DNA from 2 places in the Mycobacterium farcinogenes genome. Region 2 is predicted to be linked to the other one. Evidence: predicted binding sites of a transcription regulator. Region 2 holds the regulator's gene; the other holds the start of a gene.

Region 1 (16,126 bases), 2.6 Mb from region 2:
AACGTGGTGTCAGCCGGCCAGCGGTAGAAGCTGCCGTTGAGTTCGACGGTGTCGAATTCGTCGACGTAGTGGGCCAGCCGGGATTTCGCCGGTGTGCCGCGGGGATACAGCACATCGGTCCAGTGGTCGTATGACCAACCCGAGGTGCCGATCCTGATCATGTTCCATCGCTAGGGGACGTCCGTGTACTGCAGGGTGTAGCCCTCGGCGGAGAAGGTGAAACCTCGGCCGGTCAGTTCCCGGACACAGGACACCCCGGATTGTTCCTGGACGTTGCAGCGGAAACCGGCTACTGCCAGTGCCTTCCCGAACGGCAGTACGACGGCGGCCGGCTGCGCGAAATCGGGCTGTGCCAGGTTGACGAATTGGGCGTCGTTGTCGCGGTCCAGCACAAGGGCATTCGGTGCTGCCGTACCGCCGGCCGGGTCGGGCACCTCCTCGGGTGCTCCGGACACGGCCATCGACGAGGAGCCGCCCGCGGCTTGGCAGCCGGCGCGGTCGCGGGGCAGGATGGCGCACTGCCAGCGCCCGCTCGGAGTGCTGAAGTAGTAGGCCTTGCGGCCGTTGACCTCGAAGAAGGTAGTCGGCGGCGTTTACCAGGTGTGCGGTGCTGAACACCGGGGGCGCCGTGGTGGTGCTCGCCGGCGGTGGTGGCGCGGCATCGTCGGTGTTGACGACGGTTCCCGACGCGCATCCGGCCAGTGCCGAGACGGCGGCTCCCAAGATTGCACTGCGGACGAGGCAAGCCTTCACGACGCAAGACCCTAGCCAATCGACCGGCCGGTTCGGACGGTAGCGTCGAGTTTCCGTGACACCTGATTCGCGCCGCGCCGATGGCCGGCTCACCGCGGTATTGCTCGGCGCCGGGGTGGCCGCCGGGTCGGTGATCACCACCGTATCGCTGGCCCTGGCCTTCACCCGTCCCGGCTTCGACCCGGCGCGACATGCCAATTCCCTTTTGGCTCTTGGTGATTGCGGTTGGGTTCAAACCGCGAACTTCATCGGGTGCGGATTGCTGCTGATGGCTTTCGGGGTGGGGATCTGGCGTGCGACCTCGGGCGTGCTGTCCGGCCGGTTGGCGGCGGTGTGTGTGATGCTCTACGGGTTGCTGGCCGGTGTGGTGGTCGGGCTCAACCCGACCGATCCTCGCTTCGGATTCCCGCCGGGCGCGGCGCAGGGCTATCCGGGGGCTGACGGGTTGAGCACCCCGGCCAAGATTCACGGCGCGGCCGGTGGCCTCGGTTTCCTGGCTGTCACCTGTGGATGTTTGGCGTTGGCAAGGTTTTTCGCGCAGACCGGCGACCGGGTTTGGATGGTCATGTCGGCGGTGGTCGGCATCGGGGTGTTGTCGGTGGGGGCGTACATGGGCCTCAACGCCGGTGCGCCGACCGAGGCGTTCAACTATCTACCGACGTGGGTCAGCGGCGGGGTGCTGTGGGTGTTCATCGCGGCGGTGGCGGTGCGGCTGTTGCGTTCACATCGTGACGCACACGTCGGCACCCAGTAGCAGCACCGGCCACAGCAGCGTCACCTGACCGAAGGCCACCAGATCGGCGCCGGCCGGGAATTTGGTCAGCAAGCTCGACTCGATGAGCTGCACCTGTTCGGGGTGGAAGAACGTCCAGACCAGGCCGATCACCAGGTACGGCAGGGACAACCACATCAGGGTCTCGAGCAGTTGCTCGACGCTGAGCTTGTAGCTCAAGACGCGGCGGACCCGGTCCATCAGATCAGCGCCTTGTGGGCGGCCACCCGCCGGCGCACGTCGGCGAGCAGCAGGTAACTGCCGCCTTGGCGGATGAACACCGGCAGAAAGCGGTTGCCGAACGCCACCACCAGGAACAGCCATTCGAACAGGCGCTGGCGACCGGGGCCCCAGCCGAAGCCGACGGCGTCGCGGAACACCGGGGCAAGGAAACCCGTCGTGAGGAATTTCAGCAGCGGCCGAAACGGTATGCGCAGCAGTGGGTTGATCATCCGCAGGTCCACCAGATCGTGCAGATACTTTCTGACGACGTCGTCCATCTGAACTCGGGCGCACGCGCTGTCCCAATAGGTGTCGAACTCCGCCCGCGACGCGGGCCACTGGTCGGGGCTGACTTGCAGCGTGGTGCCCAATGTCGCGGCGGATTGGTAGAACTGCTCTGCCGCGGTGTCGGTCATCTCGCCCCGCAACAGCTGGTAGACGTCCTCCAGCCCGACGAACAGGCAGGCTGCGACCCACAGCTGCAGCTCGCGGTCGAAGGCGTTGTACTGCACGGGGCTTGCGGGTCCGGACCGGACGTGGCGGTGCGCGGTGTCGACGGCGTCGCGGAAGGCCGCCCGGTCCTCGGGGTTACCGAGGATTGCCACTGCCAGATAGCTCAGGGTGGTGCGGGCGCGTTTCCATGGGTGCTTGAGCAGGTTGCCGGAATCGACGGTGCTCTCGACAACTCCGTAACCCACGCCCGGTGAGGACAGCTGCATGATCACGTTGGCGGCGCCCGCGGCGAACCCCCACAGGTCCATCGCATCGGCGATGGTGACGTCCTCGTCGGACCACCGTGAGGTGCGCCGGGTGACCGAGATCCGGTTGGCGGGAATGGAAGTCATGCGTCGGCCCTCGTCAACTCATGCACACGTTGGTGAACAGCAGGACTGGCCAGGAGACGATGGAGCCCAGGAAGGAGACCACGGCGTCGGCGCCATGCATGCCGGCCAGATGGCCGGTGTGGGTGAGCGACCAGACCAGGCCGATCAGCAGGTAGGGAACTGCGAGCAGCATGGCCGTCCCGATCCACTCGGCGATGGTCATCTGGAAGCCGAGAATCTTGCGTACTGCGGTCAACATGAAAGTGCGCCCCCGTCGTTGTCAGGCGGACTCTATGTTAATGGCGATTCTGGTTGGCGTCCCGGAAACTACTTGGGCGGCAGGCTCTTGGCGTACTCGATTCCCCGGGCGACCCACGACTGGAGCTGGCGGTTGGTCTTCACGCCGGGGCCGGCGATCCGCAGCCATCCCCGCATCTCCCGGCCACCCATCACCATCGGCTCGACGTGGGCGCGCCCGAGCAGCTTGTCGCTGTCGCCCCGGGACACCCGCACCATCAGGCCGCCTTCTCGGGTTGCCGCGACCGCCATGTTGCCGTTGATCAGGAACGCCAGCCCACCGAACATGCGCTTCTCGTCCAGACCGCTTTCGGTGGCGGTCAATTCACGGATGCGGTTGGCCAGGTCCGGGTCGAAGGCCATCGGTCAGTCGGCATCCTTCGACTCGCGATCGCCGGACTGGAGCTCGGCCTCGAAGGCGGCTTCACGAGCCAGATGCTCGGGTCGACGCCGCAGCACCAACCAGGCGATGCCGAGCACCAGGAACCATGCCGGGGTGACCAGCTCGGCCTGCAGGGTGTCTTCCTTCTGGGTGAACGCCCACAGCAGGAAGGCGAAGAACGCAAGCACCACGTAGCACATCACGACACCGCCGGGCATCTTGAACTTCGATGCCTCGTGCAGTTCCGGACGGCGCTTCCGATACACCAGGTAGCTCACCAGGATGATCGTCCAGACGAAGATGAAGCACAGCGACGAGATCGTGGTGACCAAGGTGAACGCCGCGACGATCGAGTCGCCTGCGGCGACCATGACGACCCCCGACAGCAGGAAGACCCCGGACAGGAACAACGCGTTGGCGGGTACGCGCCGGGACGTGAGCCGGCCGAACAGGCTCGGCGCGTCGCCTTCGGTGGCCAGGCCGTAAACCATCCGCGAGGTGGAATAGATGCCGGAGTTGGCCGATGACGTCGCCGAGGTCAGCACCACGAAGTTGACGACCGAGGCGGCGATTCCGAGGCCGGCGAGGCTGAACATCGCCACGAAGGGGCTGAGTTCGGGATCGATCTCGCGCCACGGGGTGACCGCGATGATGATGGTCAGCGCGGCGACGTAGAAGAGCATGACGCGCACGGGGATCGAGTTGATCGCCTTGGGCAGGTTGCGCTCGGGGTCCTTGGCCTCGGCGGCGGTGGTCCCGACCAGTTCGATGCCCACGAACGCGAAGGTGGCGATCTGGAAGCCGGCCACGAAACCCATTGGGCCGGTGGGGAAGAAGCCGCCGTCGTTCCACAGGTTGGCGAAAGATGCCTGCGCGCCGGTGGGCGCGGTGAAACTGGTGAAGATCATCACCAGTCCGATGACGATCAGCGTCACGATCGCGATGATCTTGATCAGCGCGAACCAGAACTCGGTCTCACCGAAGGCCCGCACGGTCGGCAGGTTCAGCCCGATCAGCACTACGACCGTGGCCAGTGCCGGAATCCACAGCGGCAGGTCCGGCCACCAGAAGGCGACATACCCGGCGATCACCACCACGTCGGCGACACCCGTGACGATCCAGCAGAACCAGTAGGTCCAGCCGGTGAAGAAGCCTGCCCACGGCCCGAGCAGGTCGGCCGCGAAATCGGCGAAGGACTTGTAATGCAGGTTGGACAGGAGCAGTTCGCCCATGGCCCGCATCACGAAGAAGAGCATGAAGCCGATGATCATGTAGACGAACAGCACGGAAGGCCCGGCCAGCGAGATGGTCTTGCCGGACCCCATGAACAGGCCCGTTCCGATCGCGCCGCCGATGGCGATCAACTGGATGTGCCGGTTGGCGAGCTGGCGGGAGAGATGGCGTTCGTCCGTGGCTGTATCTGACGTCACACCGTGAAGGATTGCAGGTCTGTCCGCCGCGGCTGCACCCAGCCTTCCCTTTGGTCGGCCCGGGCGGGTTGTCAGCCGAGGATGGGGAAGCGTCGCTGCGCGGCCAGCCGGTCGAGTGCGGTCTGCATGACGCCGCGGATGTGGGCGTCGACCTCGTGGACATCGGGGTCGGCGCCGAAGCGTGCGGTGATGTCGATCGGAGGCAGGACTTCGGTGACGATCTTGGTGGGGAGTGGCAGGTTGGGCGGCACGAGGACGCTGAGGCCGAAAGGGAAGCCGATGCTCACCGGCAAGATGTCCAGCCGGATGCGAGGCAGCCCGAGTCGCTCGGCCAGCCAGTTGCCCCGGGTCAGGAACAGCTGGCTTTCCTGGGCGCCGATCGACACGGTCGGCACGATCGGGACACCCGCGGTCAGCGCGGTCCGCACGTATCCGGTCCGCCCGTTGAAATCGATGGTGTTCGCCTCGGCGGTGGGTCGGTAGACGTCGTAATCGCCGCCGGGAAACACCAGCACCACAGCACCCGAATCCAGGGCCGCGGCGGCGTTCTGCCGGCTGGCGTGGATCACTCCGAGTCGCCGGAACATATCGCCGGTCGGCCCGAGCAGCACCCCGTAATGGGCCAGGGTGTAGAGCGGACGGTCGTAGCCGAAGTGGCGGTAGAACTCCGGCGCGAAGACCAGGACATCGGGCGTCAGCATTCCGCCGGAGTGATTCGAGACCACCAGCGCACCGCCGTCGTCCGGAATGTTCTCCAGGCCGCGAACCTCGGAGCGGAACCAGCACTTCGCGATCGGTCCCGCCAACGACCTCATCTGTCGGGTGACGGCGGGATCCCACTGGTCGAGCTCGCTTTCGTCCATCGCGGCCAGAATGACCAGAATGCCGACAAATAAACCGTCCGCCGTTGCGACTTCGGGAGTCGCAACGGCGGACGGTCTGTCGATGGCGAGCCCGTCGGCTGCTTATGCGGCGACCGATGCGCCCTCGCGGATCGGTTCCAGCGCCTCGGCGATGATGTCGGCGACATCGGTCATCGGTTTGACCTCCAAGGCGTCCAGCACCTCGGCCGGAACCTCATCCAGATCAGGCTCGTTGCGGTGCGGGATGAAGACCGTCTTCAGTCCGGCGCGTTGCGCCGCGAGCAGCTTCTGCTTGACGCCGCCGATCGGTAGCACCCGGCCGTTGAGCGTGACCTCACCGGTCATGCCGACGTCGCCGCGCACCTGCCGCCCGGTGGCCATCGACACCAGTGCCGTGACCATCGTGACGCCGGCCGACGGACCGTCCTTGGGCACCGCACCCGCGGGCACGTGCACGTGGATCTGGCGGTCGAGAGTCTTCGGGTCGACGCCCAACTGCTCGGCGTGGGCACGGACGTAGGACAGCGCGATCTGTGCCGACTCCTTCATCACGTCACCCAGCTGACCGGTCAGCTTCAGGCCCGGCTCTCCGTCGTTCCCGTTCGCCTCGATGTAGAGCACGTCGCCGCCCAGGCCGGTGACGGCCAGACCGGTCGCCACACCGGGCACCGCGGTGCGCTCGGTGGATTCCGGTGTGAACCGTGGACGGCCCAGGTACTCCACCAGATTCGGTTCATCAATCGTGATGGGGGAATCTGTCGAGTCCAGCTTCGTCGTCACCTTGCGCAACGCCTTGGCCAGCAACCGCTCGAATTGCCGCACGCCTGGTTCGCGGGTGTAGTCCGCGGCGATCTTGCGCAGTGCCGCATCGGTCACCGTCACCTCGGACTCGGTCAGGGCCGCCCGTTCGGCCTGCCGGGGCAGCAGGTAGTCGCGGGCGATGGCGACCTTGTCGTCCTCGGTGTAGCCGTCGAGCTGGATCAGCTCCATCCGGTCCAGCAGCGCCGACGGGATGTTCTCGATGACGTTGGCCGTCGCCAGGAACACCACGTCGGACAGGTCCAGGTCCAGCTCCAGGTAGTGGTCGCGGAACGTGTGGTTCTGCGCCGGGTCCAGCACCTCGAGCAGCGCTGCCGAGGGGTCACCCCGGTAGTCGGAGCCCACCTTGTCGATCTCGTCCAGCAGCACGACGGGATTCATCGAACCCGCCTCGCCGATGGCCCGCACGACGCGGCCCGGCAGCGCGCCGACGTAGGTACGCCGGTGGCCACGGATCTCGGCCTCGTCGCGCACACCGCCCAGCGCGACCCGCACGAACTTGCGGCCCAGCGCGCGGGCGACGGACTCACCGAGCGAGGTCTTGCCGACCCCGGGCGGGCCGGCCAGCACCATCACGGCACCCGACCCGCGGCCGCCGACGACGGCCATGCCGCGCTGGGCCCGGCGGGCCCGCACGGCCAGGTACTCGACGATGCGGTCCTTGACGTCGTCCAGCCCGTGGTGGTCGGCGTCCAGGATTTCGCGAGCACCCTTGAGATCGGTCGAGTCCTCGGTCCGCACGTTCCACGGCAGGTCCAGCACGGTGTCCAGCCAGGTCCGGATCCAGCCGCCCTCAGGGCTCTGGTCGCTGGAGCGTTCCAGCTTGCCGACCTCGCGCAGCGCGGCCTCCCGCACCTTTTCTGGAAGGTCGGCGGCCTCGACGCGGGCCCGGTAGTCGTCTGAGCCCTCGGGTTCGCCTTCGCCCAGCTCCTTGCGGATGGCCGCCAACTGCTGGCGCAGCAGGAATTCCTTCTGCTGCTTGTCCATCCCGGCCCGGACGTCCTCGGCGATCTTGTCGTTGACCTCGACCTCGGCCAGATGATCGCCGGTCCATTCCACGAGCAGGCTGAGGCGACGACTGACGTCCTCGGTCTCCAGCAGTTCGCGCTTCTGCACGTCGGTCAGGTACGAGGCGTAACCGGCCGTGTCGGCCAGGGCCGACGGGTCGGTGATCTTGTTGACCACGTCGACGATCTGCCAGGCCTCGCGCCGCTGCAGCATGGCCAGCAGCAGCTTCTTGTACTCGGCGGCCAGCGCCTTGGTGTCGTCGGTCACCGATTCGGGTTCGGCGGCTTGATCCACCTCGACCCATAGGGCCGCGCCCGGCCCGGTGGTTCCGGAACCGATGTGGGCACGGTGTTCCCCGCGGACGACGGCGGCTTCCGCACCGCCTGGCATGCGCCCGACCTGCACGATCGACGCGATCACACCGTGGGTGGGGTAGCGATCGTCCAGCCGCGGGGCGATCAGCAGCTTGCCGGATTCGCTGGCCTGGGCGGCGTCGACGGCGGCGCGGGCGGCATCGTCGAGTTCGACGGGCACCACCATTCCCGGCAGCACGATCGGCTCGCTCAAGAACAAAACGGGCACTGCGATTGGTTCAGGCATCAAACCTCCAAAGTTCAGTCTGATGCGCTCAACTCTGTCAGGCTTCGGTTTGTTCCCGGATCAACTTCCCGATCGGCAAGTCGATGCCCCACATCGCTGAGAGCGAAATGTGGCCCGGCGGAATGTTTCGGCCGGGTGATCGGTCGTAGGGAACATGAGCAAAGTTGTGCAGTTCGACGAATACGGCGGCATAGACGTACTGCAGGTGCGCGATGTGCCGCGGCCCGCTCCGGCCGCGGGCGAGGTACTCGTGAAGGTGCGCGCAGCCGGCATCAACCCCGGTGAGGCCATGATCCGGCGGGGCGCGTTGCACGATCGGTTCCCGGCCACGTTCCCCTCCGGGCAGGGCAGTGACCTCGCCGGCGTGGTGGCCGAACTCGGGTCCGGGGTGGCGCAGTTCCAGGTCGGCGACGAGGTCCTCGGCTTCACCGACTCGCGCGCCAGCCATGCCGAGTATGTGGCGGTGCCGGCCACCCAGTTGGCGCGCAAACCGGCGGGCCTGTCCTGGGAAGTGGCCGGATCGCTTTATGTCGCGGGCGCCACCGCCTATGCGGCCGTGCGCGCGGTGCGGCTGCGGCCCGGGGACACCGTCGCGGTCGCGGGGGCCGCGGGTGGTGTCGGAAGCATCGCGGTGCAACTGGCCAGGCGGGCGGGTGCGACGGTGCTCGGCATCGCCGGGCCCGGGAACGACGACTGGCTGACCGGGTTCGGCGTGATACCGGTGAACTACGGTGACGGTCTGGCCACCCGGCTGCGCGCCGCATCGCCGTCGGGCCGCGTGGACGCGTTCCTCGATTTCTTCGGCGGCGGATACGTGAAGCTGGCCGTTGAAGACTTGGGGGTGGCTGCCGAACGCGTCGACACCATCATCGATTTCGGTGCGATCGAGCAGTACGGCGTCCAGAGTGCCGGGAATGCCGAGGGGGCCGACATCGCGGTCATCGCCGAACTGGCAGACCTCGCCGCCACCGGCGAACTCGAGGTACCGATCGCCGGGGTGTTCGCCCTCGACGACGTCCAAGCCGCCTACACCGAGCTGGAAAAGCGCCATACCAGAGGGAAATTGGTGCTTGTTCCCTGACCGCGTCTCGGCCGCGACGTAGCATCCAATCATGAACAGGGGATATGTCGTGACGTTCGCGGTCGGTGTGATCGTGGCGCTGTTCGGGCTGATCTGGGCGCTGCAGGGTTTCGGTGTGTTGCAGGGCAGCCCGATGAGCAACACCACCACGTGGTCGGTCATCGGGCCGATCACTGCGGTGATCGGTGTCGTGATCTCCGTGCTCAGTTGGCGCAAGCTCAAGGGCTAGGCGACGCTGAAGTTCACCGAATGCCAACCGGTCGCGCCGTCGGGCACGGTGGGGGCTTGGTCTGAGGTCTGGACCGCGCCGGTGTTGTCGGTGGCGCGCACGGTGAGCGTGTGCCGGCCCGGGCCGGTCGCCTGCCAGGGCACGCTCCACAACCGCCACGTCTGGTTGGAGTACGCGTCCCCGAGTTCGGCGGATAGCCATGGGCCGTCGTCGATTCGGACTTCCACGCCGCGGACTCCGCGATTCTGCGCCCACGCCACGCCGCCGAAGGTGGTCGGTCCGACCGGCAGAGTCTGACCGTTGCGCGGCACGTCGATTCGCGACTCGGTCTTGATCGGTCCGCGCGGGGCCCAGCCTTGTCTGGTCCAGTACGCCTCGGCCCGGTCGAAGCGGGTCAGTTCCAGGTCCGTGACCCATTTGGTGGCCGACACGTAGCCGTAGAGTCCGGCCACCACCAGACGGGCGGGATAACCGTGTGCGACCGGTAGCGGTTGTCCGTTGAGCCCGATGGCCAACAGCGCGTCGTCGCCGGTGAGGAGAGCGTCCGCCGGGGTGCCCACGGTGAACCCGTCCACCGAGGTGGACAGCACCATGTCGGCGTCGGGATGCACGCCGGCGGCCCGTAGCAGATCGGCCACCCGGTAGCCCGTCCACGTTCCCGTCGAGATCAGGTCGCCGCCAACGGGATTGGATACACAGGTCAGTGTGATGGCCTTCTCGACCACCTCGAAGCGGGTCAGATCGTCGAAACTGTAGGTGACCTCCCGATCGACCATGCCGTGGATGCGTAATCGCCATTCGTCGCGGCTCACCTGCGGCACGACAAGTGCGGTATCGACGCGGTAGAAGTCACCGGCGTCGGTGATGAAGCTCGGCAGGGCAACGCCTTTGGGCTGCACACCGGGCGGTATCGGCGGAGCGGGGACGCGTGGGCGGGGGATGGCCAAGGTATCGCGTTCTGCTGCCACCGAACTGGTCAACCGGGCGACCACGATACCGAACAGCCCGCTCGCCACGCCGAATCCGAGTATGCCGGCGGTGGCCAACCATGCCCGTCTGGTGGTGTCGACACGTTCGGCATCATCGTCGGGGGCGGTCCACAGGCGCACGAGCAGTCGCAGCACCGCCACCCCTGCCGCGGTGCCCACCACCGTCGGCACGATGCCGGGCAGAGTGGCTCCCGGCCGCGAGAGCACCGCCGCGCAGCCGAGCAGACCCGCGGCGACGAAGATCGCGCTGCCGATCGGGCGGTGCCGGGTCTCGTATGTCGCGGCCAGAGCGGCGATCACGGCGATCACCACCAGTACCGCGACACCCAGGAAGAGTTTGTCCAGACCGCCGAGTGCTTGAATCACGAACTCTTTGACCGGACCCGGCGTCAGGTCGACTACCGCTGCCCCCACCGCGTTGCGCGGCTCGGCTTGCGGGGGGAACGGAACGGCCACGGCCTGAGCCACCCCGAGTGACACCGCGGCGGCGGCAATTCCGCCGAGCATCCGCACATTGGGTGACGCACTCGCCGAGGACCGGGCCATCGGTACAAACCTACCCCGCACACGAGCAGGGAGCCTGCCGTTGGGGTTGACGACAGGCTCCCTGGGTGGATGGTGTCTAGGTGGCGGACTGCGCGCCCAACACCCGCTGGATGTCGGGCTTCATCTGCTGCAGCTGCTGTCCCCAGTAGCCCCAGGCGTGGGTGCCGTTGGCCGGGAAGTTGAACACGCCGTTGGTGCCGCCGGCGGCGATGTAGTTGTCCCGGAAGGTGACGTTGGTCCGCAGGGTCAGCCCTTCGAGGAACTGGGCTGCCATCAGGTTGCCGCCGTTGGTGCCTGCGTCGAGGTCCGACGGGGTCCCGGTGCCGCAGTAGATCCAGATGCGGGTGTTGTTGGCGACCAGCTGGTTGATGTTGACCATCGGGTCGTTGCGCTTCCATGCCGGGTCGGTCGACGGCCCCCACATGCTCTCGGCGTTGTAGCCGCCGGCGTCGTTCATCGCCAGCCCGATCAGCATCGGCCACCAGCCCTCGGACGGGTTCAGGAAGCCCGAAAGCGTTCCGGCGTAGATGAATTGCTGCGGGTGGTGGATCGCGTAGGTCAACGCGGCGCTGCCGGCCATCGAGATGCCGACGACGGCGTTGCCGGTCTGGGACACGCCGCGGTTGGCGGCCAGCCAGGTGGGCAGCTCGCTGGTCAGGAAGGTCTCCCACTTGTAGGTGTAGTCCTGACCGTTGCCCTTCGAGGGCTGGTACCAGTCGGTGTAGAAGCTGGACTGTCCGCCGACCGGCATGACCACGGACAGGCCCGAGCCGTTGTACCACTCGAAGGCCGGGGTGTTGATGTCCCAGCCGTTGTAGTCGTCCTGGGCGCGCAGGCCGTCGAGCAGGTAGACCGCGTGCGGTCCGCCGCCCTGGAACTGGACCCGGATGTTGCGGTTCATCGACGGCGAGAACACGTCGAGGTATTCGACGGGCAGACCCGGACGGGAGAATGCGCCAGCGGTCGCCGAACCTCCTGCGAGACCGATCAGCGCGGGCAGGGTGGCGGCTGCCATTGCCCCCGCCGCCAGTCGGCGCGTCCACGCTCCGCGAATCTTGTTGAGGAACTTCATAACGGCAACCAACCGTCCTTTCTGCACGTGTCTCAAGCAGTTTGCCGCTTGCCTCGGTAGTGAATCACGCGCCTCATGAGTCACACGCGTAACAACACCGCAGCCGCAGATCGCGGTTTACTAACGGTTGGAACTCGGCGCCGAGACCGTTTTGCCCGAGGCTCAGCGGCCGACAGCCAGGAGCGCCTGCTTGACGTTGGCGCGTCGCTGCTCGATCGCCCGGCCGATGTCCTGCAGCAGTACCGGCTTTCGCGACACCAGATCTTCGATGCAGTCGCGGTCGAACTGCGCGAACGGTCACCTCGGTCAGCGCGTACGCGGTCGTGGTGACCGGTTCGCGGGTCAGGGCCGTCTGACCGAGGAAGTCACCCTTCTCCACCGTGAGGACCGGGACGGAGCTGTCGTCCGTGCCGGCCACCGCGAGCTGCACCGTTCCGGCGACGATGAAGGTCATCACCTTGGGCACCTGGCCGACCACCTGGATGACCTCGCCCGCTCCGTACCGGGCCAGACGGGTATGAGCCAACAGGTCGGTCTGGTCCTCCGGGCTCAGCCGCAGTGTCGGTGCGATCAGGCGCAGCGTCTGCTCGACCCGTTCGGTGGTCGCGAACTCGTCCTCGGCCTCGTCGAGATGCAGACCGGCACGCCGCGCGGCATACCACGTCCAGCGCAGGAACGTGGATCTGGCGGCGAAGTCGTCGGCGGGGGAATGCAGCGGGATCTGGGTCTTGTACTGCAACGAGCCGGCCGCCACGGTCGACACCGTGCCGTCCCGGCGTACCTGAGGCAGTCGCCGAGCCACTTCGTCGAGCACGAGGCAGACCTCGTCGGGTGCGTCGTCGACGGCGAACACCGTCGTCACGGTGATCGTATGCGCCCCGGGCGGTCGGCTCAGGTTGGCAAACGATGCTCCGGCCAGCACAGAGTTCGGGATCACCTGCAGGCCGCTGCCGGTGTCGATATGCGTTGCGCGCCAGTTGACCTCCACGACTCGGCCGCGCGCCGACGGCGCATCGACCCAGTCGCCGAGTTGGAACGGCTGCTCGAAGAGCACCAGGAGCCCTGAGATGATCTGGCCGACCGAGTTCTGCAGGGCCAGGCCCAGCACGATCGAGGAGACGCCGAGGGCCGTGAAGAGCCCGCCGATGTTGGCGCCCCAGATGTAGGCGAAGATCAGGCCGACGCCGATGGCGATCAGCGCGAAGCGGGCCACGTCGAGGAAGATCGACGGAATCCGCTTGCGCCAGCTGCCTTCCGGGGCGCCCTGGAACACGGTTGCGTTGAGTCCGGACAGCAGCAGGACCAGGACGACGAATCCGAACACCGTCGCCACGATCCGTACCGGTGTGGCTTCGCCGGAGATCTGCATGGCCTGGATCAGCAGGATCAGCAGCGCGCCCAGCGGCAGGATGTAGGTGCGCACCAGATGGACCGGACCGGCCAGGAAGCTGCCGCGCCGGCGCAGTGTGCTGTGCAGTTCGGTGAGCAGTACCAGGCAGACCGGGAAACCGATCGCCACTCCGATCGCCCAGTAGAACCAGGGAGCGTCGAGCACAGCGCTCATCGCCGGTCCTGTAGTTGCCAGATCGGCTCTTCGGCGCCGTCGACCACAACGGTGCCGGCCGGTTCGAGGTCACGGGTATCGCCCATCACGTCGTAAACCCGCTCGGTGACGTACACGCCGGGCTGCGGCGATCCTCGCTGAACCCGGTAGGCGAGGTTGACCGCCGACCCCCACATGTCGTAGGCCAGGTTCGACCGCCCGACCAGGCCGCTACTGACCGCTCCGGTGTCGATTCCCGCGCGCAGCTGAAGATCGGTCCCGGCCTCGTTGTTGAACCGTTCGATGATGCGCTGCATCTCGAGCGCGAAGTCGACCGTACGGCGGACATTGTCGAGCCGCGGCACGCTCAGCCCGGAGCTGGCCCAGTATCCGTTGCGCAGGGTGCGTACGCGCTCCACCCCGAGATCGTCGGCGGCAGCGTCGAATTGGTGCACCAGGCGGTTGACGATGGCCAGCGCTTCCTCCGAAGGCATCTCGGACGTCAGCTCATCCAACCCGACGGTGTCGGCGAACAGGACCGTCACGTTGTGGTGGTCCTGCGCGATGGTCTCCTCACCGTCCCGGTAGCGCTGCACCACAGATTCCGGCATGAGGGTGCGCAGCAGCCGGTCGTTCTCGCGACGTTGCTCGGCGAGCAGATCCTCCTTGATCGCCAGGTTGCGGCTCATGTCGTTGAAGGCCGTTGTCAGATCACCGAACTCGTCCCTGGACTGCACCGGAAGCGTGATGTCGTAGTCGCCCGCTCCGATCTGCTGAGCACCGGCTTCGAGCCGGCGCAGCGGCCGGACGAACAACCGGGCCAGGAACATCGCGGCCAGACAGACGATGAAGGTGATGACCACGGTCGAGAGCACCAGCGTCCGGGTGAACGTCGCCACCGGCGCGAACGCCTCGGCCGTGTCGATCTTGGCGATGACCGACCAGTTCAGCCCGTGCAGGTCGACCGGCGCGTAGGCCTGCAGCGTGTCGTTACCCAGGTAGTCGTCCTCGATCACGGTGCCGCTCTGGCCGCGTGAGGCCAACCGGGTGGCTGTCGTCTCCACCGGCTGGACCAACGTGGTCCCGTGTTGGGCCAGTGATTTCGCGGCCACCGCCGGCGGTGTCCCGGCATCGATCACATCCCGCTCGAACTTCTCGGGGTTCTCCAGGAACAACCGCGAATCCGACCGCATCAAACCATCGGGGCCGACCACGAAGGTCTCGCCCGTCGCGCCCATTCCGGCGGCTTCCCATTGCTGGTCGGCCGTCATGAGGCGGTTGATCTTGGAGATCGGGAACTGCAGCGCCAGTACCCCTTCGACCCGGCCGACCGGACCGACCGGGGCCATCATCCAGGCCGTGGGCTCGTCGGCCGGCTGGTAGTCACCGAAGTCGGTGACCCCGACGTAGTCGACGGTGTTGGAGGCCAGGGTCTTCTCGTAGGCGTCGCGCAGCAGGCTCTGCCGGTAGGGGCCGGTGACGATGTTGGTGCCGAGATCGATGCCCTTGTAGGCGGTGTAGACGACGTTGCCGACGGTGTCGAGCAACAGCGCATCCTCGAACTGGAAACGTTCGACGATCTCACGGAAGTAGTCGTTGAATCTGGCATTCGCCGCCGACCATGCGCTGCCGTCCCTGGCGTCGTCGACCCGGATCGCCTTCTCGGGGTCGGCGAGCGGTGCGGTGTAGTTGGCCTGCAGGTATTTCTGGGCGTTGGACGTGGGCAACAGCCGCGACACGTCCACCGTGTCACCGGTCTGTCGCTGTTCGACCGGCTTGAACTGGGTGTTGTAGTAGTCGACGATCGACTGCCACTGTTGCGGGGTGGTGGTCGAGTTGGTCAGCTGACCGAAGCCGGCGGAGAACGCCTCCACGGCCTCGACGGTCGTCGTACCCCGGGTGTAGACGATCAGCGAATCCTCGAGGTCGGCGAACTTGGATTCCAGCTGGCGGGTTTGCGACTCCCGGACTTCGGTCAGCCGGTCGAACACCGACTGACGAAGCGATGATCGCCCGGACTGGTATCCGATGGCGCCGACGACGGCCGCCGACAAAATGCTGGTGACCAGCAGCATGACCAGCAGCTTGGACTGGATGCTGATCCGCGACAGCACGCGCCGGTGCGTTCTTCTGGGCGGTGCGACGCGCTCGGCGCCGGCAGTTGTAGTCATTGAATCCCGAAGATTAGCTTGTCACGATGTATTGCGTGAGATTGCGCAACAAACTCCTCCCATGAGTGACCCGTTCGACTTACAGAGATTCGTGGACGCCCAGGCCGGCGTGTACGCCGAGGTGTGCACCGAGTTGCGGGACGGCCGCAAGCGCAGCCACTGGATCTGGTTCATCTTTCCGCAGCTGCGCGGGTTGGGTCACAGTGCGACGGCCGTGCACTACGGCATCGCCTCCGCGGCAGAGGCGCGTGCCTATCTGGCCCACCCGACGCTGGGGCCGAGGCTGGCCGAATGCGCCCGGCTGCTGATGGGGGTCGACGGGCGCACCGCCGAGCAGATCTTCGGTTGGCCGGACGTGCTGAAGGTGCGTTCCAGCATGACGTTGTTCGCCGAGGTCGCGACGGACCCGGCCGGATTCCGGGCCGTGCTGGACAAGTTCTATGACGGGACCGGAGATCCTCGTACTCTCGAGATGCTCAGTGCGGCTGGATGATCAGCCATCCGTGCGGCGGTACCTCGGTGTGG
Region 2 (16,126 bases):
CCGAGCAGGGCTCCGCGCCGCTGATCCGCGACTTCTACACCCAATGGTTCGCCACCGACCTCTCGGCCCGTGATCTGTTCCCGCCCGACATGGACAGCCAGCGCGATGTCTTTGCCCGCGCCCTGACCTGGCTGTTCGGCGAGCTGATCGCCCAACGTGCCGAAGAGCCGGTGGCGTTCCTGGCTCAGCTGGGTCGAGACCACCGCAAATACGGTGTCACACAGAGCCATTACGACTCCATGCAGGAGGCGCTGTACAACGCTCTGCACCGCCATCTCGAACCCGAATGGGACGATCGGCTGGCCGAGGCCACTCACGACGCCGTGGCACTGGTCATCGGGGTGATGCGCGGGGCGGCCGATGCCGAGGAATCCCCGGCGTATTGCGACGGCACCGTGATCGAGCACCACCGGGTCACCCGTGATGTCTCGGTGATCCGGCTGCAACTCGACCAGGCGCTGTTCTATTACCCCGGCCAGTACGTGACCGTCCAGGTGCCACAGTGGCCGCGCCGGTGGCGCTACCTGAGCCCCGCCGTGCCCTCCGACCGGTCCGGGGGCATCGAGTTCCACATCCGGTCAGTCCCCGGCGGCATGGTGAGCACCGCCATCGTCTCCGAGACCAAGATCGGAGATCGCTGGCGGATGTCCAGCCCACACGGCGGGTTGCACGTCGACCGCGACGGCGAAGATGTGTTGATGGTGGCGGGCAGCACAGGCCTGGCTCCGCTGCGCAACATCATCATGGACATGACATTGCACGGCGAGAATCCGCGCGTGCACCTGTTCTTCGGCGGCCGCTATCCGTGCGATCTGTACGACCTGAAAACCCTGTGGCACATCGCCTCGACCAATCCGTGGCTGTCGGTGACCCCGGTGTCCGAATACAGCACCGACCCGCCGTGGGCCGGCCAGTACCCCGACGTCCAACCTCCGCGTGGCCTGCACGTGCGCCAGACCGGCACGCTGGCCGAGGTGGTGACGCGGTACGGCAACTGGGGCGATCGGCAGATCCTCATCTGCGGCGGACCGGACATGGTCACCGCCACCAAGGCCGCCCTGATCGAGCGGGGAGCGCCGGCCGAGCGCATCCAGCACGACCCGCTGACTCGCTGACCCGTGCCAGACTTGCCTCATGGTCGAGGTTCAACCAGTCAACTTGTCTGACCCGTCATCGTCGCTGATGGCCACCTATGTGCCGGCGGCGGGGATGATCTGCACCTCGCTGTCCGACGGTGGCGTCGAGTATCTGGGACAGCGCCGCGGGCTGCAAGCTTACCTCTCCGACGGCAAGACGATGGGCATCCCGATCCTCTATCCGTGGGCAAACCGGTTGAGCGGCAACCACTATCGCGTCGGAGAGACGGCGGTGAACGTGGCACCCGGGGAGAATGGTGTGCGCGCCGACGCGCACGGAGCGCCGATGCACGGTGTGCTGGCCGCCAATCCGGATTGGCGGGTGACCGAGAAATCGGAGAACACGCTCACCGCCGAACTGGACTGGGGCGCCGCACCGGCGCGGCTGGCCACGTTCCCGTTTCCGCACCGCCTCACCATGGCGGTGACGCTGGCCGACCGAACGCTCACCGTGTCCACGACGGTGACGCCGACTGCCGAACAATCGGTCCCGCTGTGCTATGGCTACCACCCGTACGTCACGATTCCCGAAGTGCCACGCGAAGATTGGCAGCTGCAAACCCCGACCATGCGGCACCTGCTCGTGGATGACCGGGGGCTGCCCACCGGTGAATCCCGGGATTGGCCGGACGGGGCGAGGCGGCTGGGCACCACCGAACTCGACGACGGATTCGATGGCGTCGAGCCGGGTGCGGTGTTCACCCTGTCTGGCGGCGGCCGCCGGGTCGAGGTCACCTTCGACGAGGGCTACACCGCCGCACAGCTTTTCGCGCCCGGAAGCGATGCGGTGGTGGGGATCGAGCCGATGACCGCACCCACCGATGCGCTACGCCGGGGGAATTACAGAATGGCCGCCCCCGGAAGTCCGGAGACGGCCATCTTTTCGATCAGGGTCGGCTAACGGGCACTGCGGCGCGGCTGTCGTGGCTGCCACAGCACGACCGCTTTGGACGCCGCGGAGACGTCACGGCGTTGATCGCTGAGTTGCTCGACCTGTTGGGTCAACTCGGAAACCCTGGTGCGCAGTGCATCCACCTGATTGGTCAATTCGATGATGCGCTTGATACCGGCCAGGTTGACACCCTCGTCCTGTGACAACCGCTGCACCTCACGGAGCAGGTCGACGTCACGCTCGGAGTAGCGGCGCCCGCCGCCGGAACTGCGCTGCGGGCTGACCAGGCCGAGCCGGTCGTAGGTGCGCAGGGTCTGCGCGTGCATACCGGCCAGCTCGGCGGCCACCGAGATCAAAAACGTGCGGGCTTCCTCTTTGCGCTGGCTCATATGTTGCCTGCCCATCCGGCCCGCGGATCGAAACCGCTGGCCCGTTCGGCTTTCGCATAAGCCTCCAGCGCCTCTGCCGCTTCACCTTCAAGGTTGGGCGGCACCGCGACCTTGACCGTGACCAGCAGGTCACCATGGCCGCCGGAACGTTTGGGCACTCCGCGTCCCCGCACGCGCAGGATCCGCCCGTCGGAGGTGCCCTTGGGCACCCTGACCCCGACCTTGCCGTCCAGGGTAGGAACGGAAAGTGTTGTGCCCAGTGCCAATTCGTGGAAGCTCACCGGCACCGCAACGGTCAGGTCATCGCCGTCACGCCCGAACACCTTGTCCGGCCGCACATGCACGGTGACGTACAGATCGCCCGACGGCGCACCTCGCAGCCCGGCTTCGCCCTGGCCGGCCAGCCGGATGCGCTGACCGTCCTCGACACCCGGCGGGATCCGCACATTGATCGTGCGGGTCCGGGTGGTGACGCCGGTGCCCTGGCATTCAGAGCAGGGGTGCTCGATGATCGAGCCGCTGCCCCGGCATTCGGTGCAGGGCTCGGAAAATCCGAACGCACCCTGATTGCGGTTGACCACACCCGAGCCGTTGCAGTTCGGGCATACCTTGGGGCTGGTGCCCGGCCGCGCACCACTGCCATGACAGTTGGTGCAGGGCGCCGGGCTGGTCAGCCGCAGCGGCATGGCCACGCCCTTGGTGGCTTCCAGGAAGGACAGCTCGGTTTCGGTTTCCAGGTCGTTGCCTCGACGAGGCCTACTCGGCCGCGGTTGCGCACCGCGACCGAACAGCCCGCCGAAGAGGTCACCGATGTTGGCGCCGCCGCTCTGGCCGGCCGCGTCGAACAGGTCTCCGAGGTTGAATTCGGCTCCGTCGGAACCGAACCCGCCACTGAAGTTCCCACCCGGGTTGAACCGGCGCCCACCCCCGGCGAACAGCCGGCGGGTCTCGTCATACTCCTTGCGCTTCGCGGGGTCCGACAAAACACTGTTCGCCTCGGAAACCGCCTTGAACCGCTCGGCCGCACCCGCATCGGGATTGCGGTCGGGATGCAGCTCGGAGGCCAGTTTCCGGTAGGCCTTCTTGATCTCGTCGGCGCTGGCGTCAGAGGAGACGCCGAGTTCTTTATAGAAGTCCTTCTCGACCCACTCGCGTTGGGCCATGCGCCACCTCCTTACCTCTTCTCTCTAGTTGGGTTGTCTAGTTGTCTGATTCTGCGGCCTGATCGCCGGCCGCGTCACCGTTATCCGCTGCCCCCGACGGGGAACCAGCACCGGCCTCGGCGTCGGGAACCGTGTCGACCACGCCGACGAGGGCGTGCCTGACCACCTGGTCACCGATCTTGTAGCCGCGCCGCATCACGGTCCCGACCACGGGGTGGGTGCCCTCACCTTCGTGCTGCACAGCCTCGTGCAGTGATGGGTCGAACTCGTCACCCTCGGCGCCGAATGCGGAAAGGCCCTGTCCCTCAAGGGCGCCGACGAGCTTGTCGGCGACCGACTTGAGCGGCCCGGCCTCCAGGTCACCGTGGCTGCGGGCCCGGTCCAGATCGTCGAGCACACCCAGCAACTGGGTGATGACGGCGGCCTTGGCCCGGTCGGCGGTGACCTGCTGATCGCGCAGCGCCCGCTTGCGGTAGTTGTCGTATTCGGCCTTCACGCGTTGCAGCGTGGCCTTGAGCTCGGCGACCTCGTCGCTGTCGTTCGCCGGCGCACCGGCAGCGGAGGCGGCCGGAGCCGGCCCACCAGGGGCCGGCTCCTGCTCACGAACCTCACCGGTGTCGGGATCGATGCGCCGTTTGTCGGTGATGGTCACCGGCTCGTGCGGATCGTTCTCGCTCACTTGTTCTCCTGATCATCGTCGACGACCTCGGCGTCCACCACGTTGTCGTCCGCGGCGCTCGAGGAAGCTCCACCGTCGGCACCCGCGGCCTGCTCGGCCTGGGTGGCCTCGTAGATCGCCTGGCCCAGGCCCTGCGACTCGACACCGAGCTTCTCCATGGCGTCCTTGATCGCCGAGATGTCGGAGCCTTCCAGCGCCGTCTTGGCCGTGGCGATCGCGCCGTCGACCTTGGCCAAGGTCTCCTCGGGAACCTTCGACCCGCCCTCGGCCTCGCGCTGCTCCTTGACGAACTTCTCCGTCTGGTAGACCAGCGACTCGGCCTGGTTGCGGACGTCGGCCTCTTCGCGACGCTTGCGGTCCTCGTCGGCGTGCGCTTCGGCGTCCTTGATCATCCGGTCGATCTCTTCCTTGGACAGGCCGGAGCCTTCCTGGATCTTGATCGTGTTTTCCTTGCCGGTGCCCTTGTCCTTGGCGGTGACGTGCACGATGCCGTTGGCGTCGATGTCGAAGGTGACCTCGATCTGCGGCACGCCGCGGGGGGCCGGCGGGATACCGGTCAGCTCGAAGGATCCGAGCAGCTTGTTGTGAGAAGCGATTTCGCGCTCACCCTGGAAGACCTGGATCTGCACCGACGGCTGGTTGTCGTCGGCGGTGGTGAAGGTCTCCGACCGCTTGGTCGGGATGGTGGTGTTGCGCTCGATCAGCTTGGTCATCACGCCGCCCTTGGTCTCGATACCGAGCGACAACGGGGTGACGTCAAGCAGCAGAACGTCTTTCACCTCACCCTTGAGCACACCGGCCTGCAGCGCGGCACCCACGGCGACGACCTCGTCGGGGTTGACGCCCTTGTTGGGCTCCTTGCCGCCGGTCAGTTCCTTGACCAGGTCGGTGACGGCGGGCATACGGGTCGAACCACCCACCAGGACCACGTGGTCGATCTCGGAGACCGAGATGCCGGCGTCCTTGATCACCGACTGGAACGGCTGACGAGTGCGGTCCAGCAGATCCTGAGTGATCTTCTGGAACTCGGCGCGGGTCAGCTGCTCGTCGAGGAACAGCGGGTTCTTGTCGGCGTCGACGGTGATGTAGGGCAGGTTGATCGAGGTGCTCTGCGAGCTCGAGAGTTCGATCTTGGCCTTCTCCGCGGCCTCGCGCAGCCGCTGCATCGCCATCTTGTCCTTGGTCAGGTCGATGCCGCTGGTGGCCTTGAACTTGTCGACCAGCCATTCGACGATCCGGTCGTCCCAGTCGTCGCCACCGAGGTGGTTGTCACCGGAGGTGGCACGCACCTCGACGACTCCGTCGCCGATCTCCAGCAGCGAGACGTCGAACGTACCGCCACCGAGGTCGAAGACCAGGATGGTCTGTTCCTTGCTGCCCTTGTCGAGCCCATAGGCCAGGGCGGCCGCGGTGGGCTCGTTGACGATGCGCAGCACGTTGAGGCCGGCGATCTGGCCGGCTTCCTTGGTGGCCTGACGCTGGGCGTCGTTGAAGTACGCGGGCACGGTGATGACGGCGTCGGTGATGTCCTCACCGAGGTACGCCTCGGCGTCGCGCTTCAGCTTCTGCAGCGTGCGCGCGCTGATCTCCTGCGCCGTGTAGTTCTTGCCGTCGATCTCGACGGTCCAATCGGTGCCCATGTGACGCTTGACCGAACGGATGGTCCGGTCGACGTTGGTCACCGCCTGGTTCTTGGCGGGCTGGCCGACCAGCACCTCGCCGTTGCGCGCGAATGCGACGACGGACGGGGTGGTCCGGGAGCCCTCCGAGTTTGCGACGACGACGGGGTCGCCGCCTTCCAGGACCGCCACAACGGAGTTGGTGGTCCCGAGGTCGATACCGACCGCACGAGCCATGGTGTTGCCTCCTGATAGATATAGGGGTCTGAGCGGACTGCGCTCAAGCTTGCTCCGGGCGAGCTTAGATTGTCAACCCAGACTTGAGTCGATGTCACTCAACTTGTTGTCGATCTGGTCAACGGGGCTTTCGGCGGTTTTGTTCCCGAAGCCCGCCCAATTTTTCGCGCGGGGATCGTGCCCCATAATCAGATGCCGCCGTAGGGCGCAGGCAGCCACTTGAGGGGGATCGACCGGCGATGTCAGACGAGATCACGACAACGGGGCCGAACGTGCCTGCGGACAAGCGGACAAAACGCAGCTACCAGCGTCGGGCTTTCAAACTGGACACTCCGATCGGCGAGATCGCCTTCGCGATCCGGACCCCGCGCAACCCGCGGCCGCTGGTGCCGAAGCGGTTCGATCCGTTCGGTCTCACCGACCGTGCGCTGGACGCCGCCAAGACCAGCATGAAGCTGGCGGCCTGGGGTGAAGAGCAGCTGGCCACGCTGGTGAAGAACCGGCTGGAGGCCATCGAATCGGCACCGCGACCCGCCCCGGTGCCCACCCCGGAGGAGCCGACGGCCGAATCGCTGAACCTGAAGATGGACCGGTTGCTGGACCGCGCCCTCGACCAGAGCACGGCCGGCAGCCAGGTGGAGCTCTACCACCGCCTGCTCGACCAGTTGGTCGCCGACGAGGCCCGGATCATCGGCGCCCTGTCGGAGGGTGAGGCTTCGCCACTGGTCAACGTCTACACCTGGACGCGTTCACGAACCCCGGGGCAGGCCGTGCTGGAGAACGCCTGCCTGATCGGCCGCACCGCGAATGTGGCGCTGCCGGCGATGGTCCCCCAGTACGTCGGGCATCTGCTGTCACTTGGTCTGGTGGAAACCGGTCCCGAGGATCCGTCACAGAAAGCCGAGTACGAGGTGCTCATGGCCGAGCCGATGGTGCTGCGGGCGATCAAGAACGGATCCCGCGGGCCTCTCGCCGCCAGAGTGGACAAGCTCACGCTGACCTTGTCCGGGCTTGGTCGCGGCTTGTGGGAGGCCGCGGTGGAACGGGACGGTTCCTAACCGCATGGCCGGCAGCGAGGCCGTTCTCGCGATCCAGACCTGGCAGGAGATCAAGGCGGATTTCAGCGTCAATTGGCTGATCTATCTGTCGATGCCGTTCGTCGCCGCCTTCGTCGGGTGGAGCACCAAGATCGTCGCGCTCGAGATGCTCTACCGACCGATGGAGTTCCGGGGCATCGGCGTGCTCGGCTGGCAGGGCATCGTCCCGCGACGCGCGGGCAAGGTGGGTTCGAAAACCATCGAGCTCCTCACCCAGAATCTGCTGAAACCCGAAGAGCTGCTGGCGAAGGTGGACGCCAAGGAGGCCGTCGAGGCCTTACGCAAGCCCCTGACCCAGGCCGTCGACGACATCTCCCGCGACATCGCCGAGCAGATCCGCCCCGGGCTGTGGGATTCACTGCCCGACGCCGCGCGCAACGCGATCCAGGCCCGCATCCACGACCAGACCCCCAGGATCGTGGAGAAGATGCTCAACGAGATGCGTGCGGACCTGAACCGGTTCGTGGACATCCAGTACCTGGCCGTGACGACGCTGGTCCGCAACAAAGACAAGCTCAACAGGCTGATGCGCGGGCTCGGCGACAACGCGATGGCCTTCGTGCGCCGCAGCGGCATCTACTTCGGGCTCGGGATCGGCGTGGTCCAGATGGTTGCCTGGGCGTTGTTCCAGAACCCGTGGATCATGCCGGCATTCGGCTTCGGCGTCGGCCTTATCAGCGACTACATCGCGCTCAACATGTTGTTCCGCCCCGTGCGGCCCACCAAATACCTCGGCTTCATCCCGTTCCAGGGATTACTGCACGCCGAGCGCGACAAGATCACCGAGGACTACGCGCGGATTCTGGCCGAGGACCTGTTCTCCCCCGAGATCCTGTTCGACGGCGTGCTGCGAGGCCCGGGCTCCGACAAACTGTTCGCGCTCGTGGGCAAGGAGGTCGAAGCGGCCATCGATGCCCAGACCGGCATCGCGACCCCGCTGGTCAAACTCGCTGTCGGCACCCAGCGGTACAACGCGGCCAAGGACCGTCTGGTGAAGCTGGTGCTCGAGCGGCTGCCCACCACGCTGGTCGAGGCGCAGGACTATGCCATGAATGCGCTGGACCTGGAGAAGACCATCATCGACAAGATGGGTCAGCTCACCAATGAGGAGTACGAGTCGATCCTGCGGCCGGTGTTCAAGGACGACGAACCGACCATGATCGCGGTCGGAGCGATCCTCGGCGGCATCGTCGGCGAAATCCAGGTGCAGGTCGTCGAGCACTTCGGTCGCGAGACCCAGGTAAGCGCACTCAATACCCTTCTGCACCACTAGCATTCGACGACATTGACGGCGACGGCGAGCCCACCCGTCGAAGTCTCTTTGTACTTGGCGCTCATGTCCATTCCGGTGGCACGCATGGTCTCGATGACCTGATCCAGGCTCACCCGGTGAGTACCGTCGCCCCGTAGCGCCATGCGGGCCGCGTTGATCGCCTTGCCCGCCGAGATGGCATTGCGTTCGATGCACGGGATCTGCACCAGCCCACCGATCGGGTCGCAGGTGAGGCCGAGGCTGTGCTCCATGGCGATCTCGGCGGCGTTCTCGACCTGTCGCGGTGTCCCACCGAGGATCTCGGCCAGTCCTGCGGCAGCCATGGACGCAGCGGAGCCGACCTCCCCCTGGCAGCCCACCTCGGCGCCCGAGATCGAAGCCCGCTCCTTGTACAGCGATCCGACGGCTCCGGCCGTGAGCAGGAAACGCACCGTGGTGTCATCCGGGTCGACTTTCCCGGCCGCGGTGTAGTGGACTGCGTAGTGCAGCACCGCCGGAATGATCCCGGCCGCGCCGTTGGTCGGCGCGGTCACGATCCGACCGCCAGACGCGTTCTCCTCGTTGACCGCGAGCGCCACCAGATTCACCCAGTCCTCGGCGAACGCCGGATCACGCGTCGGGTCCTCGGCTTCGAGTCGCAGGAACCAGTCTTTCGCGCGGCGCCGGACCCGCAGGTTGCCGGGTAGGTCGCCGTCGCGCGACATGCCGTTGACCTGGCAGGCGACCATGACGTCGCGGATATGCAAGAGACGTTCGCGCACCTCGGCTTCCGGCCGGGCGGCACACTCCTGCCGCATCATCACCTGGCTCACCGACAGCCCGTCCCGATCGGTCAACGCGAGCAACTCTGCGGCCGAACGGAAAGGGGCATCGGTGTCCTGCCGCACCGATGCCTGCGGCTCGGCGCGAGATTCAGCGACGACGAAACCGCCGCCCACCGAGAAATAGGTGTCGCGGTAGACGGTCTCACCGGTCGCTGAAAATGCCGCCAGGGTCATGGCATTCGGGTGTTGTGGCAGCCGGCGGCTCGGTAGCAACTGCACGTCGGATTCGGTCAATGCGATCAGCACCCGACCGGCCAACCGGATCTTGCCGTCGGCTCGGATGGCAGCGAGCCGCCGTTCCATCTCGTCGGTCTCGATGGTCTCGGGCCGATATCCCTCCAGCCCCAGCAGGACGGCCGGCATCGTGCCGTGCCCGGCACCGGTCGCCGCCAGCGAGCCGAACAGTTCGACCTCTACCGCGGCGACGCGATCGACCGCCTCGCGGCGGACGAGTTCGTCGGCGAACATGCCGGCGGCCCGCATCGGACCGACGGTGTGGGAGCTCGACGGGCCGATCCCGACCGAGAACAGATCGAAAACACTGATCGTCATGACTACCAACTCCGGGTGTGTGGTGACACCTCCCCGCTCTGTCCTGAAACCTGAGAGATTTGGCGCGCCGCGCCTTTCACCTTCGGTAAGCGCGTGATGGCCGCGCTGTTCTCCAGAGTTGCCTCGACACTGCGGTGCTGGGCCTGAGAGATTCCCGGGGAGGATTTGCTCCTACGGCGCCTCCCGATCGGAGGTTCTCCCGCAATGCGTCATCGACGTATTGAGTTATGTGACGGATGTTACTCGGCCGGCCGCGTCAGCCGGTCGGAATAATCCCGGCCCCGCTCAAGTTGCACCGGCCATCATCGTAACTAAACTGAACGTACAGTTCAGATAAACAAAGAACAGGTGGTCAAAGACATGAGCGTTTGGTTCATCACCGGAGCATCCCGCGGATTCGGATTGCAGATCGCCCGCGACGCCCTGGCCCGCGGCCACCAGGTGGTCGCCACCGCACGCGATGCCGCGGCCGTCACCGCCGCCCTCGGCGAGGACGACAACGTACTCGCCGTCGCCCTGGACGTCACCGACGAGGCGCAGGCACAACAAGCCGCGCAGGCCGCCGTGGATCGCTTCGGCCGGATCGACGTGTTGATCAACAACGCCGGGCGCGGCCTGCTCGGCGCGGTCGAGGAAGCCACCGATGCCGAGGTTCGCTCGGTCTACGAGACCAACGTGTTCGGCCTGCTGACCGTCACCCGGGCCGTCGCCCCGGTGCTGCGGGCGCAACGGTCGGGCACCATCGTCAACATCTCCTCGGTCGGCGGCTTCGTCGGCTCGCCCGGATGGGGCGTCTACGCCTCGACCAAATTCGCCGTCGAGGCCCTCTCGGAAGCGTTGCACGCCGAACTGAAACCGTTGGGTGTGCACGTCATGGTCGTCGAGCCCGGCTACTTCCGCACCGACTTCCTCGACTCGTCGAGCCTGCAGACCCAGCGCAACCTGATCGACGATTACGCCAACGGTCCGGCCGGCCAGATGCGCGTCGCCGCCGGCGAGCGCAATCACGACCAGCCCGGCGATCCGGTCAAGGCAGCCAAGGCCATCATCGATGTCGTGGAGGCGGACGAGCCGCCGCTTCGCCTCCTGCTCGGCAACGACACCATCGCGGCAGTCGAGGGCAAGATCGCCCACGTGCAGGCTGAATTGGCGCAATGGCGAAGTGTCTCGGAATCAACAGATTTCGATGATGTCGCGGCCCACTGAGACGGCGGCCGACGGGGCGGGCGAGGATTTCGCCCGCCCCACCGGCGCGCGCAGCGACCGCATCCACCAGGCCATGCTCGACGCCACCGCGGAGCTGCTCGACGAAGGTGGATTCCCGGCGGCCACGATGGACGCGATCGCGGCCCGATCCGGAGCCAGCAAGGCCACCCTCTACAAACACTGGCCATCGCGGACCGCCGTCGCAGCCGAGGCCTTCGGATCGATGATGGCCGAAGCGTTGCCGCTGCCCGATACCGGCAGCACCGCAGGCGATCTCACTGAGCAGGTGATCCGTGTGTCGGCGTTCTACGCCAGCGCCCGCGGCGAGGTGTTCGCCCAGCTGCTCGCGGCGTGCGTCGAAGATCAAACGGGCGCAGCGTATTTCCGTGAGTACTTCCTGGGTGGACGACGCGCCGCGATCACCGAACTGTGGCAGCGCGGGGTCGACCGCGGCGACGCCGACGCGGACATCGCGATCGACGATGTCATCGACATCCTGTTCGGGCCACTCATCTTCCGTCGCCTCAGTGGCCACTATGCCCTCACCGAGGAACATGCCCGGCGGTTGGCCGAGACCGCGCTGCGCGGGCTGCTTCCCGCCTGACTCACGCGCACCCGCAGGTCTCCCCCACCCGCAGCGTCGGCGTGATGTCGTCGTCGGCGTCATCCCCGAGCAATCGGCCCAACGCCAGGCGGGCGAGCGCGTCGACAGGTTGCTGGACCGCGGTGAGCCGAACCCGCCCATAGTCGGCGGTGGCGCCGTCGAAACCCACCACCCGAATATCTTCGGGCACGCGCAATCCGGCATCGATGATCGCGCGGACGGTGGCGGCGGCCTGCCCGTAGGTCCCGACCACCAGGGCGCCGGGAGCCGGTGTCGCGTCGCGCAGGAACTCCCCGACCGCGGCGTACGCACCGGCGGGAGTGAGATCGGTGCGGATGTGTGACAGAACCCGCCCGACCACCGAGTCGGCACCCTCGAATCGCTGCTGCACGGTCTCCCGGTCGCCGTGGCGGACGTCGACCTCCGTGAAACCGCCGACGAACGCGATGTCGCGACAGCCGTGGACGTCGAGTAGGTGCCGGGTGAGGAGTGCGCCCGCGTGGGCGTGGTCGACCGCGACGATGTCAGCCTCGACTTCACCGCGGATGTTGTGCATCCATACCACCGGAATACGTTCTTGCCGACACAGTTCCGCCGTCTGCGGAGCGTTCGCCGCACCGACGACCAGCAGTCCGTCGACCCCGACCTCAGCGAACGCGGTCGCGAATTCGAGTTCCCGCTCGGGGTCGTAGCCGGTGTTGCCGATCAGGGTGAGGTGATCGCGGGAACGGGCCTCGACCTCGATCCGGCCCACGAACTCGCCGAACAGAGGCAGCGTGAGGTCGGGAACCAGCAGACCGATCTGCCGCCACCGCCGGGACCTGCGCAGCGCCCTGGCACGCACATCCGGCCGGTAGTTCAACTCATCGATGGCGCGGATCACCTTGGACCGCAACTGGTCTGACACGGGTCGCGGCCCGTTGTTGAGCACGTAGCTGACCACCGCCGTCGACGTGCCGGCGCGGTTGGCCACATCTGCCAGGGTCGGACGTTTCCCACTCACAACGGGTGGACCCTCCGCTCGTCGACGGTCGCTCGAAAGAGTTTGAATCACCTCGATTGTGACGGTTCCGTCCATGTTTCGCCTGCCTCACGCTAATCGATTAGAACCGTAACGAGGAGGACCCGTGGTTGTAACCGGACGTTGGTGGAGTAACTGACATGGCATTTGTACGTCTCAGTGGAGTCAGCTACCTCGACCCCGAGCTTGTCCATGACAGCTATGTCCTGTTCACCGGCGCCGACGGAACCACCCGAGTGATCGACCTCAACGGCACCGTGGCGCACGAGTGGCCGTATGCCGGTGTGCCACCCCGCATTCTGGACCCCGCGCTCAACGGCGGCCGGCTCGGCGACGTCGGGGTGCAACTGTCCGACAGCGATGACGCCCGCGGCGGCATCTATGCCAACGGCACCGTCGGCCAGCTCGACTGGAATGGCGACGTCGTCTGGGAATGGGGTACCCAGGCGCCCGACGGCGCCGCCCGGCAGAACCACGACTGGGAGCTACTGCCCAACGGCAATCGCCTGATCCTGGTCACCGTTCCCCGGGTGGTACCCAGTCTGGGCACGCACACCGTAGGGGACCAGGGACTCTACGAGGTCACCCCCGGCGGCGAGATCGTCTGGCAGTGGCTGGCCGGCGACCACCTCGACGAGTTCGGCTTCTCCGAGACGGGCTGGGATGCCCTGCGTCAGGCCGTCGCCCGTGATCCCGACGATCCCTGGGGCTATCTGGAGATGAACAGCGCCAAGACCCTCGGTCCAAACCGGTGGTACCTGAATGACCCTGACTCGGTGTTCCACCCGGACAACATCCTGATCAGCTTCCGCAAGGCCAACATCATCGCGCTCGTCGACAAGGCGACCGGTGCGATCGCCTGGAAGCTGGGGCCCTACTACGACGCCGAATTCGGCGCCCAGCATCAGCGGATCAACGTGCACAAGGTGCCACGCCCGGTCGACCAGACCTCCGGTCAGCACAACCCGCACATGATCGCAGCGGGCCTTCCCGGCGCGGGCAACATCCTGGTGTTCGACAACCAGGGCGGCGCCGGATACCCTGCCGCACCGCTGGGCATCTACGCGGGCTCCCGGGTCCTCGAAATCGACCCTCTCACCCGCGAAATCGTGTGGCAGTACACCGCTGAGGATTCGGGTCTACCGTCGTGGACCTTCTTCAGCTCGTTCGTCAGCAATGCGCAACGACTGCCCAACGGCAACACCTTGATCACCGAGGGGATGCAGGGCCGGCTGTTCCAGGTCACCCCCGGCGGTGACGTGGTGTGGGAGTATCACAGCCCCTATCAGGGCTACGGCGTGGCCGGGGAGCCCGAGGTCAAGCAGACCAGGGTGCCCGGGGTAGACCGGCTGACCCGCACGGCGCTGGTGTACCGGTCACAAGCCGTGCCGTTCGACTGGGTTCCGTCGGGGAACCCGCGCGAGCCGCTGCGTGCCGTGGGAACCGAAGCGGGAAGCCGTCCATGACAGCCGGTTTGGCGGTCCGAGCCCCGGCCGCGTCACCGCACAGCCCGCGTCCGGCACGGCTACGGTCGGCGTTCGCGCGGGCGAGGGTTCTGGGCTGGACACTCGCCGGCCTGGCGATCGCCGCTGCGTTGTGGTCGCTGATCGTGGCGACCGGGCGGTTCCCGCGGCAACTGTTCCCGAGCGTGCCCGAGATACTGGCGGCCGGACACACGTTGTGGGCCGAGGGCCTGCTGGCCGACGACATCGTCGCCAGTTTGCGCAGGGCGGCAGTCGGTTTCGCGATCGGTGCCGCCGCCGGCATCGTGGTGGCCGTCTTCACCGCGACCACCGCCGCCGGCCGCAATCTGTTGCAACCCGTCCTTCGGGTGTTCTCGCCGATCCCGACGATCGGTCTGGTCCCCCTGGCGATCCTGTGGTTCGGGCTCGGTGAGAACAGCAAGCTATTGGTCATCGCGCTCGGCGTCTTCGTCCCGGTGTGGATCAACAGCCACTCCGGATTGGCCGGCACACCGATCGACTATTTGAAAGCCGCACGTTGCCTGGGCGCCGGCCGCTGGCAGACGTTGTCGAAGGTGGTGCTGCCAGAGGCCGCGCCCGATATCGCCTCGGGCCTGCGGGTGGGTGCCGCGATGGCGTTCGTGCTCATTGTGGTGGCCGAGATGACCGGCACCACAGCGGGTATCGGGTACCGAATCTCCCAGGCTCAACTGTTTTCTCAGGCCGATCGGCTGATCTTCTGCCTCATCATCCTGGGCATCGTCGGTGCCCTGTGTGACCTGCTGGTCGCCGCGGCCGCATCCCCGTTCACCCGCTGGGCCCAGGAGGAGCGCTGAGATGTCCATCCAGACCCGTGATCTCGTGGTGAAATTTCCCGGCAAGCAAGAGCCGACGCTCAAGGGCATTTCCCTGACCATTCCCGACGGGTCCTTCTCGGTGCTCGTCGGCGCCTCCGGCAGCGGCAAATCGACGCTGCTGCACTGCCTTGCCGGACTCATCACCGCCACCTCCGGCTCCATCACCGACAACGGTGAAGACGTCACCGCACCGAATCCCCGGCGCGGCGTGGCCTTCCAGCGCGACGTGTTGTTCCCGTGGATGACGGTGGCCGACAACATCGACTTCGCCCTTGCTGCCCGACGTTCGGCAAAAAGCCAGCGACGAGCCAAGATTCACGAACTGCTCGACCTGGTGGGGCTGCGTGACGAGGTGGCCCGGCAACGCCCGGGCGAGCTGTCCGGCGGAATGCGGCAGCGGGTCAGTATCGCCCGAGTCCTGGCCGGCGAGCCCACAGTGATGCTGATGGACGAACCGTTCGCTGCCCTCGATGCGCTGACTCGCCTGCGCATGCAAGACCTGCTGATCGATCTGTGGACGCGGTTGAACCGCACGATCGTGTTCGTCACCCATGACATCGACGAGGCAATCCGGCTCGGCGACACCGTCAGCGTGCTACGTGACGGGAAGATCGCCGATCAGATCACCAACCCCCTCAGCCGCCCCCGGCCTGCCGACTCTTTGGCAGATCAGCCCGGCTACAGCGAGATCCGCAAGTCCCTGCACCACCAACTCGGCATCGATCACGCCGTGCACTGACCCGCCACCGACAAGGAACTCATCCGTGAAGACCCCTCTTCGGCGCATCGCCGCCGCAGCACTTGCCACCGCCCTCGCTCTGACCGGCACCGCCTGCACCGACTCGAGCGCCACCGACGCCGATCAACTCACCGTCGGATTCGTCGTCGACCCGTCCTGGGCCCAGATCCCGGTAGCGGCCGACAACGGACTCTTCAGCAACCACAACGTGAACGTCAAAGTGGTGAACTTCCAGTCCGGCGTCGAGGCGCTGCAGGCCGCCGCGGCCGGTCAGGTCGACATCACCACTGCTGCCGATGTCCCGACCTCGGCCACGCTGACCCGCACACCCACGCTGCGGGTGATCGCCGACGGCTCGCGTTGGGAAGGATCGCG

Evidence for each region. Region 2 encodes HspR, which represses chaperone genes until heat shock. Its sites were predicted from a motif close to ANNTGAGTNNNNNNNACTCANNT; they were not measured.
Region 1: the regulator HspR is predicted to act here: its motif matches at 7,982-8,004, upstream of lon (endopeptidase La).

The regions. Positions count from the first base shown of each region.
Region 1 covers NZ_CP081673.1:3,283,479-3,299,604, forward strand. The annotation lists gene K6L26_RS15520 (DUF72 domain-containing protein) at 1-161, opposite strand, end outside; gene K6L26_RS31975 (hypothetical protein) at 171-461, opposite strand; gene K6L26_RS31690 (hypothetical protein) at 608-796, shown strand; gene K6L26_RS15530 (DUF998 domain-containing protein) at 809-1,507, shown strand; gene K6L26_RS15535 (hypothetical protein) at 1,475-1,726, opposite strand; gene K6L26_RS15540 (oxygenase MpaB family protein) at 1,726-2,592, opposite strand; gene K6L26_RS15545 (hypothetical protein) at 2,606-2,830, opposite strand; gene K6L26_RS15550 (TfoX/Sxy family protein) at 2,899-3,231, opposite strand; gene cycA (D-serine/D-alanine/glycine transporter) at 3,235-4,680, opposite strand; gene K6L26_RS15560 (lysophospholipid acyltransferase family protein) at 4,752-5,543, opposite strand; gene lon (endopeptidase La) at 5,646-7,970, opposite strand; gene K6L26_RS15570 (NADP-dependent oxidoreductase) at 8,125-9,051, shown strand; gene K6L26_RS15575 (hypothetical protein) at 9,083-9,280, shown strand; gene K6L26_RS15580 (molybdopterin-dependent oxidoreductase) at 9,277-10,815, opposite strand; gene K6L26_RS15585 (esterase family protein) at 10,892-11,887, opposite strand; partial or broken gene K6L26_RS15590 (mechanosensitive ion channel family protein) at 12,050-13,451, opposite strand; gene K6L26_RS15595 (adenylate/guanylate cyclase domain-containing protein) at 13,448-15,601, opposite strand; gene K6L26_RS15600 (DUF1810 domain-containing protein) at 15,663-16,094, shown strand; gene K6L26_RS15605 (alpha-amylase family glycosyl hydrolase) at 16,078-16,126, opposite strand, start outside.
Region 2 covers NZ_CP081673.1:5,908,957-5,925,082, forward strand. The annotation lists gene K6L26_RS28290 (FAD-binding oxidoreductase) at 1-1,115, shown strand, start outside; gene K6L26_RS28295 (aldose 1-epimerase) at 1,135-2,037, shown strand; gene K6L26_RS28300 (heat shock protein transcriptional repressor HspR) at 2,034-2,417, opposite strand; gene dnaJ (molecular chaperone DnaJ) at 2,414-3,580, opposite strand; gene grpE (nucleotide exchange factor GrpE) at 3,618-4,259, opposite strand; gene dnaK (molecular chaperone DnaK) at 4,256-6,115, opposite strand; gene K6L26_RS28320 (Abi-alpha family protein) at 6,388-7,173, shown strand; gene K6L26_RS28325 (DUF445 domain-containing protein) at 7,178-8,485, shown strand; gene K6L26_RS28330 (L-serine ammonia-lyase) at 8,482-9,861, opposite strand; glycine riboswitch at 9,890-9,987, opposite strand; gene K6L26_RS28335 (oxidoreductase) at 10,222-11,067, shown strand; gene K6L26_RS28340 (TetR/AcrR family transcriptional regulator) at 11,051-11,671, shown strand; gene K6L26_RS28345 (LacI family DNA-binding transcriptional regulator) at 11,673-12,644, opposite strand; gene K6L26_RS28350 (aryl-sulfate sulfotransferase) at 12,833-14,158, shown strand; gene K6L26_RS28355 (ABC transporter permease) at 14,155-14,991, shown strand; gene K6L26_RS28360 (ABC transporter ATP-binding protein) at 14,993-15,751, shown strand; gene K6L26_RS28365 (ABC transporter substrate-binding protein) at 15,777-16,126, shown strand, end outside.